DNA from 2 places in the Streptomyces sp. NPDC001513 genome. Region 1 is predicted to be linked to the other one. Evidence: riboswitches for the same ligand, from Rfam matches in the RefSeq annotation. Region 1 holds a riboswitch; the other holds the start of a gene.
The links. A riboswitch is a leader RNA that binds a small molecule or an ion and turns the genes downstream of it on or off. The one in region 1 is predicted to bind cobalamin.
Positions count from the first base shown of each region.

Region 2: it holds a riboswitch for cobalamin, as region 1 does, so the genes downstream of both, ACFYZ4_RS32205 (hypothetical protein) here and metE (5-methyltetrahydropteroyltriglutamate--homocysteine S-methyltransferase) in region 1, are expected to answer to the same signal.

Region 1 covers NZ_JBIAVU010000016.1:113,400-117,776, forward strand. The annotation lists gene ACFYZ4_RS31785 (short-chain fatty acyl-CoA regulator family protein) at 111-1,541, shown strand; cobalamin riboswitch at 1,599-1,822, shown strand; gene metE (5-methyltetrahydropteroyltriglutamate--homocysteine S-methyltransferase) at 1,992-4,316, shown strand.
Region 2 covers NZ_JBIAVU010000016.1:214,320-218,696, forward strand. The annotation lists gene ACFYZ4_RS32200 (prenyltransferase/squalene oxidase repeat-containing protein) at 1-1,351, opposite strand, end outside; cobalamin riboswitch at 1,461-1,598, opposite strand; cobalamin riboswitch at 1,667-1,800, shown strand; gene ACFYZ4_RS32205 (hypothetical protein) at 1,911-3,320, shown strand; gene ACFYZ4_RS32210 (nucleotide disphospho-sugar-binding domain-containing protein) at 3,410-4,377, opposite strand, start outside.

The DNA.
Region 1 (4,377 bases):
TCCAACCTGCGGAATCACTCCCGGGGAATCCTGCGAATCTGCGAATCTTGCGAAAGAGGCGAGTGCTACCTTCGCAAGAGAGGACCAGGTGGAAAGGGACGCTGTCGCCCATGGGACGTACGGTCGGACGCAAGATCTACGCCCACGCGAAACTGCGCAGACTGCGGCGCGAGCGGGGCATGAACCAGGTGGAGCTGGCCCGCGCGCTCGACCTGTCCACCAGCTACCTCAACCAGATCGAGCACAGTCAGCGGCCGCTCACCGCACCCGTCCTGCTGAAGATCGCGGAGGTGTTCGGGGTCGACCCCGAGTTCTTCTCCGAAGCCCATGAGGAACGCCTCACCACCGATCTGCGGGCCGCCCTCGCGGACGAGGCCGGCGGGGTCTCGGTGGCCTCCCAGGAGATCGCGGACATGGCCCGGGACCACCCGGACATCGCGAAGGCGCTCGTGGCGCTCCACCACCGCTACCGCGACGCGGCCGAGCAGGCGGCCGCCCTGGCTCCGCCGGGAGACTCGACCGCCGCGGTGCGCGCCGAACCGCACGACGAGGTAAGGGACTTCTTCTACGCCCACCACAACCACTTCGACGAGCTCGACACCGAGGCGGAAGCCGTCGCGGCGAACCTGCGCGGCGGCTCCGTGTCCCGTACCGCGGACCGTCTCGCGGAAGTCCTCGCCACCCGGCACGGAGTGACCCTCCTCGACGGCGCCCCCGACCGCTCCTCGGACGCCCGCCGGTTCGACCGCGACCGGGGCCTCCTGTTCCTGTCGCCCTGGCTGACCGACGCGCAGCGGGCCTTCCAACTCGCCACCCAGCTGGCGCTGCTGGCCCACGGCCCGCTGCTCGACTCCCTGGTGGACGACACCGACTTCGACTCCGAGGCATCCTCGGGGCTGGCCAGGGTCGGGCTGGCGAACTACTTCGCGGGCGCCCTCCTGATGCCCTACGGGCCCTTCCGGGCGGCGGCCGAGGAACTGCGCTACGACATCGAGCTGCTCCAGGCCCGCTTCGGGGTCGGTTTCGAGACGGTCTGCCACCGGCTGAGCACCCTCCAGCGCACCGGGCAGCGCGGGGTGCCGTTCTCGTTCCTGCGGGCCGACCGGGCCGGGAACATCTCCAAGCGGCAGTCCGCGACCGACTTCCACTTCTCCCGGCTCGGCGGCACCTGCCCGCTGTGGACCGTCTACGAGGCGTTCTCCGCCCCCGGCCGGATCCTCACCCAGGTGGCCGAAATGCCCGACGGAAAGAGGTACTTCTGGATCGCGCGGACCGTGACCCGCGGCGCCCACGGCCATCGCGCACGACGGGCCGAGTTCGCCGTCGCGCTGGGCTGCGAGCTCCGCCACGCGTCCCGGCTCGTCTACGCCGAGGGCCTCGCGGTGGCGGATCCGTCGGCCGCGACCCCGATCGGCCTCGGCTGCCGGATCTGCGAACGCCGCGACTGCGCCCAGCGGGCCAGGCCGCCGGCCGGCGGCCGGCTCGCGGTGGACCCCGACCGTCAGACGTACGTCCCCTATCCGGTGTTCACGGGCGGATGATCTCGAATCGCCGTCCGATATCTGGAACGCTCTGCCCATTCTTTAGTCCGGCCGCCTAGTGTGGACCTCGCAGCTGGTTCGCCCCCGTCCGCCAGGCGGGAGGCGTCGTAAGAGGGAACCCGGTGGGAATCCGGGACTGCCCCGCAGCGGTAAGTGGGAACGACCGCCGTCATAAGCACTGGGACCGGAACCGGTCCTGGGAAGCGACGGCCAGTAGGTGTCTGCCCGAGTGGCCGGCGTGCCCATGAGTCCGAAGACCTGCCCGTTGCCCGAGCGCGAACGATCGCGCCCGGTTTCCCGGTGACCTCGTGGGCGGGTCGGCGTGCTTTCAGGCGGATCCTCCCCGTCGCGTACCCGTACGTACGTGACCGGCGGTCCGCCCGTTCCGGCACCCTTCGCGCCTTCGGCCCCCACCGGGTCCATGGAGACACGCTCGCGAAGGAGAGTTCCGTGACCACCGAGTCCGCAGCCGCGGCAGTACAGGCCACCGTCCACGGCTACCCCCGCCAGGGTCAGAACCGCGAACTGAAGAAGGCGATCGAGGGCTACTGGAAGGGCCGCGTCACCGCGGACACCCTCCGGGAGACCGCCCACGAGCTGCGCCGGGCCAACCGGGCCCAGCTGGCCGAAGCCGGCATCACCGAGGTTCCGACCGGGGACTTCTCGTACTACGACCACGTCCTGGACACCACGGTCATGGTCGGCGCGATCCCCACCCGACACCGGGCCGCCGTCGAAGCCGACGCCCTGGACGGCTACTTCGCGATGGCGCGCGGCACCCAGGACGTGGCCCCGCTGGAGATGACCAAGTGGTTCGACACGAACTACCACTACCTGGTCCCCGAGCTCGGCCCCGACACCGTCTTCACCGCCGACTCCACCAAGCAGGTCGCCGAACTCACCGAGGCCCTCTCCGCGGGGCACGCAGCCCGGCCCGTGCTGGTCGGCCCGGTCACCTACCTGCTCCTGGCCAAGCCCGCCCCGGGCGTGGCTGCCGACTTCGAGCCGATCACCCTGCTGGACCGGCTGCTGCCCGTCTACGCCCAGGTGCTGGCCGAGCTCCGCGCGGCCGGTGCCGAGTGGGTCCAGCTGGACGAGCCCGCCCTGGTGCAGGACCGCACTCCGGCCGAGCTGAACGCCGCGGCCCGCACCTACCGGGAACTCGGCGCCCTCACGGAACGCCCGAAGCTGCTCGTCGCCTCGTACTTCGACCGGCTGGGTGAAGCGCTCCCGGTGCTGGCGAAGGCCCCGGTGGAGGGCCTCGCCCTCGACTTCACCGATGCCGCGGCCGCCAACCTCGCCGACCTCGCGGCGGTCGGCGGGCTCCCGGGCAAGCGCCTCGTCGCGGGCGTGGTCAACGGCCGCAACATCTGGATCAACGACTACCAGAAGTCGCTGACCACGCTCGGGACCCTCCTCGGGCTCGCCGACCGGGTCGACGTCTCCGCCTCCTGCTCCCTCCTGCACGTGCCGCTGGACGCCGGCGCCGAGCGCGACATCGACCCGCAGGTGCGGCGCTGGCTCGCCTTCGCCCGCCAGAAGACGACCGAGATCACCACGCTCGCCCGCGGCCTCGCCCAGGGCACCGACGCGATCACCGCGGAACTCGCCGCGAACCGCGCCGACCTGGCCTCCCGCGCCACCTCTCCGATCACCCACGACCCCGCGGTACGGGCCCGCACCGCGGCGATCACCGACGCGGACGGGCGGCGCCCCCAGCCGTACGCCGACCGCGCGGTCGCCCAGCGCGCCCACCTGGGGCTGCCGCTGCTGCCCACCACCACGATCGGCTCGTTCCCGCAGACCGACGAGCTGCGCGTAGCCCGCGCCGACCTGCGGGCCGGGCGCATCGACACCGCCGGCTACGAGGAGCGGATCAAGGACGAGATCCGGGAGGTGCTCGCGTTCCAGGAGAAGACGGGCATCGACGTGCTCGTGCACGGTGAGCCCGAGCGCAACGACATGGTCCAGTACTTCGCCGAGCAGCTGACGGGATACCTGGCGACCCAGCACGGCTGGGTCCAGTCCTACGGCACCCGGTACGTGCGCCCGCCGGTCCTCGCCGGGGACATCTCCCGTCCGGAGCCGATGACCGTGCGCTGGACGACGTACGCCCAGTCGCAGACGGGCAAGCCGGTCAAGGGCATGCTGACCGGCCCGGTCACCATGCTCGCCTGGTCCTTCGTACGCGACGACCAGCCGCTCGGCGAGACCGCCCGCCAGGTCGGACTGGCCCTGCGCGACGAGGTGAACGACCTCGAAGCGGCCGGAACCTCGGTGATCCAGGTCGACGAGCCCGCCCTGCGCGAGACGCTTCCGCTGCGCGCCGACGGCCACGCCGACTACCTGGCGTGGGCCACGGAGTCCTTCCGGCTGACGACCTCGGGCGTGCGGCCGGAGACCCAGATCCACACCCACATGTGCTACGCGGAGTTCGGCGACATCGTCCAGGCCATCGACGACCTCGACGCCGACGTCATCAGTCTGGAGGCCGCCCGCTCCCACATGCAGGTCGCGACCGAGCTCGCCGAGCACGGCTACCCCCGCGAGGCCGGCCCCGGCGTCTGGGACATCCACTCCCCGCGCATCCCCTCGGCCGCCGAGGCGGCGGCCCTCCTGCGCAAGGGGCTGGAGGCCATCCCGGCGGAGCGGCTCTGGGTCAACCCCGACTGCGGTCTGAAGACCCGCGGTTGGACCGAGACCCGCGCCTCTCTGGAGAACCTCGTCGCAGCGGCTCGCGAGGTCCGCGCGGAGACCGGCACCACGACCGTCTGATCCGCGTTCGGGTCGGAACATCCCCGACCGATGTTCCGACCCGAACGCGGGGACGTTCCCC
Region 2 (4,377 bases), 100 kb from region 1:
CGGCCAGGCCGGTAGCGAAGGCGCTGCCGACCGTCGTGTACGAGGCGGCGGGCAGCGACCCGGTCGGGGCCTGAGCCTTCTTCAGGTACGCGCGGCCCTTCTCCACGACGGGGTCGTGACCGCCGGCCCGCTTGAGGGCCAGGGTCATCAGCCCGGTGGCGCCCGCCTCGCTGTCGCACCAGTCGCCGGCGCGGAGCAGCATGCTGCTGAATCCGCCGTCCTCGCACTGGAACGCGGTCATCCGGGCCACGGCGTCGGCGGGCGGTGTGACACCGCCGTTCACCAGGGCGATCACGGCCAGGGCCTGGCCCTCGGCCTGGTAGGGGGTGCGGAAGTCGCCCTTGGTCATGCAGCCGGGGACCGGCTCGGGGGCTTCGACGCCGCTGGTGCAGACGTACTTCACGAGGTCGCCGAGCAGGTCGCGCCCGCCGAAGGCGCGGGGGTCCTTGCCGGTGGCCTCGGCGACGAGCGCGAGCCGGGCCGCGGCGGTGGCGTCCGGGGCCTGGTCCTTGCCGGCCGGGTACGCGTACGCCTCCGTGTGCGCGGGGGTGGCGAGGAAGGCGGCGGCCTTCTGCGCGGCCGGACTCTTCGGGTCGACCGCGGCCAGGGCGTAGATCACCTCGGTGGTCGCCGGGTAGTCCGTATCGGTGGAGTCCGCCTTGAGGACGCGCTCGCCTTCGATCAGCTTCCCGGTCAGCCAGCGGGTGGCGGCGGGGAGATCGACCGCGCCCGGCGGTACGTCCGGCGGCTTCGGGCCGGTGGGGTCCGGCTTGGGGCCCCCGCCGCCGGCCCGCACGTCGTCGGGGGAGAAGGTGGGCTTGCCGGAGGTGCCGCCGACATCGGTCCCGCCGAACACCCAGGCGTCCACGTCACCGGGCTTCGGCGCGCGGGACTTCGCGCCGAGGGAGCTGTAGGTCCACTTCTGGTCGCCGGGCGAGGCGTGCCAGTACGACCAGTAGGCGGTGGCCTTCGGGGTGAGGACGCAGTCCTCCTTGTCCGGAGTGGGGTACTCCGTCCCGGAGTTGAAGGTGCCGAACCCGAGGCGGCAGATGAAGGCGTCACCGTCGTGCTGGGTGCCGACCGTGGTGAACCCGGCCGTGTGCAGCAGCTCGTAGCCCGTCGTGAGGGTGGTGTCGCAGCCCCGCTCGACCTTGCCGCCGAAGGGACCGAAGTCGACGGCCACGACCGCGCCGGTGGTCGCCGTGCACTGCTCGATGGGGTCGGCGTTCGCCGAGGTGGGCGCCGTGAGGAACGCCACCCCCGCACCGAGGGTCAGGAACGCCGCGGTCGCCAGGGACAGCAGCCGCCGTCTGGTGTGCGTACGCCGTTCGTCCCGCTGTTCGGTCCCCACCGCGGCCCTCGTCTCTGCCGGGCGGCTGCGTGCGTGGCGATGCGCCCCCCGGCACGGCTGGGCCCGCGGGGAGCGGTGACGACCACGCCGTAGTCCGCGACGGCGTTCTCCGTACAGATGACTGCACACCAGGTGTTCCGACTCGCCCGGCGGGTGCCGGGCCTACGGTTGCGGGTCAGCGCCGGACTTCGACCGGCTTCCCCTGGTGCTGAGTTCTTGTCAGCGGAGTGCAACACGGGCCGAGGCAGGGCGTCAAGGTGGCGTGTGTCTCACCGCATCCCGTCGTTCGCATCCCTGTTGGGACGGCTGGCGGACCCCTGATCACTCGGGTAGCGTCCAGGGCTGCCACATGGGGGAACCTGGTGAGAATCCGGGGCTGACGCGCAGCGGTGTGGGACGGCGGGGGCCGTTCCCGAGCCCGAATGCCCACGCGGCAAACGCAGCACCGAGAAGCCGTACCACGCGTTCCGGACGGCGGCCTCCGCCATGTCCGCCCGCGTCCCAACGGGCCGGGACGGAGCAGGGACCGGCCGGCGTCCGCCGATTCCAGGAGCAGGCCATGTCCCGTCCCCGTACCTCCCGCCGTCTCGCGCTCGCGGTGCCCGCCGCGTTCGGCGCCTTCGCCCTCACCGCGCTGCCCGCCTTCGCGACCTCGACGCCCGCGCAGATCGCCACGTCCAAGACCAACGGCGTCGCCTACCTCAAGTCCCTGCAGGCGGCCGATGGTTCGTACGCCGGCGCGGGTCTGTCCAACGAGTGGGCGTTCAGCGCCTTCGCCGCGGCCGGTACGGCGGTCGTCGACGTCGCCCCGGGCGGTGACACGACGAAGAACGCCCGAACCGTCTACCGCAACCTGATCGCCACGTCCGGCTGGCCGTCCGCCACCCCGGTCGTCACCGACTACGAGCGCGGCACGCTGAACGCGTACGCGGCGGGCGTCGACCCGGCGCGCGTCTCGGACTCGAGAAACCTCATAGCGAACGTCTACTCCTACTGGCAGACCGCCGAGGCGGGCTACTTCGGACCGTCCGGCAACTTCAACGGCACCGTCTTCGCGGCCCTTTCGCTCGGCGGCGCCAAGACCCAGGCGGGCGGCACCCGGATCCCGCAGGCGCTGACCGACTCGATCGTCACCCGCATCCGCGCCAACCAGCACAACGACGGCGGCTGGACCTTCAGCAAGGCCGAGGGCAACCCCACGGCCCTGGCCGCCGCGGGCGACGTCGACATGACCGGTGCGGCGATGGCGGCCCTCTGCGTCTCGGGCGTCCCCAACACCGACGCCGACGTGGTCCAGGCGAAGAACTTCCTCAAGGGCAGGCTCGCCACCACCGGCGCCTTCAACTCCATGTACGGCGTCAACACCAGCTCCAACGGCTGGGGCGTCGCCGGGCTCAACGCCTGCGGCATCAACCCGCAGACCGGTGACTTCCTCACCGCCTCCAACAAGACCCCGATCGACTTCCTGCTCGCCAACCAGTACAACCCGGGGGGCGGCTTCAAGTACAAGCCGGCCGACACCACCCCGTCCCCCTACTCCTCCATCGACTCCCTGCGCGCCGTCGCCGGGGGCGGCTTCACCGCCGCCCCGCCGGTCCCGGTGACCCCCGGCGCCCCGCAGTGGGTCGCCCAGTCCACCTTCACCGCCGGTACGGCCACCAAGCTGGCCCTCACCGTCGACGACGGCGCCGGCGGCCTGAAGGTCTGCTCCGTGGCCTTCACCCCGACCGGTACGACCACCACCCTCGGGGACGTCCTGAACGCGGCCACCACCGCGGCCACCCCGGCCGGCTGCGTCACCAGCGTGACCCCCTCGTCGGGCACCGGCACGATCACCGCCGTCAACGGCAAGGCCAACAGCGGCTCCAACACCTGGAAGGTCAGCGTCGACGGCTCCGCCTTCGCCGGCGCCGTCCGCAACAAGGTGATCAACGTGGGCGACACCATCGCCCTGCGCTGGGGCGCCTGACCCCTCCCGGGTGCGTGGCCCCGTACGGAGCCACGCACCCGGCGTCAGTCGGCCCGCAAGGCCGCGGGGAAGGCCGCCGGAGAGCGCTGCTAGGCGAGGGCTTCGAAGGAGGCGACCAGGTCGGCGGGGGAGGGCAGCGCGGATATCTCGGCCTGGGTGGTGGCGGCGGCCTTGCGCAGGTCGTCGTCGGTGAGGAGCCGGCCGAGCAGGTCGGCGTCCACGCTGTCGCCGCTCGCGCGCAGGGCGAAGCCCAGGCCCGTCGCGGCGTCGACGTTGATGAAGTGGTCGGCGCCCTGCGGGAGGATCAGCTGGGGGACGCCCCGGGCGGCGGCGGTGAGCATCGTGCCGGAGCCGCCGTGGTGCACGACCGCGTCGGCGGAGTCCAGCAGCTGGGCCAGCGGCACCCAGGGCAGGGGGCGGACATTGGCGGGGAGGGTGCCGAGCGGGCTCAGGTCGGTGTCGCCCACGGCGAGCAGGAACTCGGCGTCGACGGAGGCGGCTTCGGCGATCACCCGGCTGATCGGGTCGACGCCCGCGAAGGTGGTCACCACCGTACCGAGGGTGACGGCGATCCGGGGCCGGGAGCCCCGGGCCACGAGATCGCCGGGCACCGTGCCGCCGCCGTTGTACGGCACGTAGCGGACGCGCAGGCCCGTGCCGTCCCCGCCGAGGGAAGCGGGTACGACGTCGACGACGGTACGGGTCGCCGGGCCTTCGAGCTCACGGGTCCGGTACTCGTCCACCAGGACGCCGGCGAGCCGGCCGACCATGCCGAGCCCGGACAGCACGCCGAAGTTGTGCACCACGGCGGGTATGCCGAGGGCCGCCGAGACCAGGGGTGCGGCGGCCTGGAAGGAGTCGTGGACGATGAGGTCCGGCTGCCAGGCGGTGGCGAGCGCGAGCAGGCCGTCGATGGTGACCCGGCTGTGTTCCGCGAAACCGACTGTGGCCCGCCGCTGGATGTCCTCCGGGCTCCTGCCTTCCGTGAGGAACTGCGGCTCGGTGTCGTCCGAGGCGCGCCGGAAGGCCTCCGTCAGCGTCGAGCCGTCGCCGATCT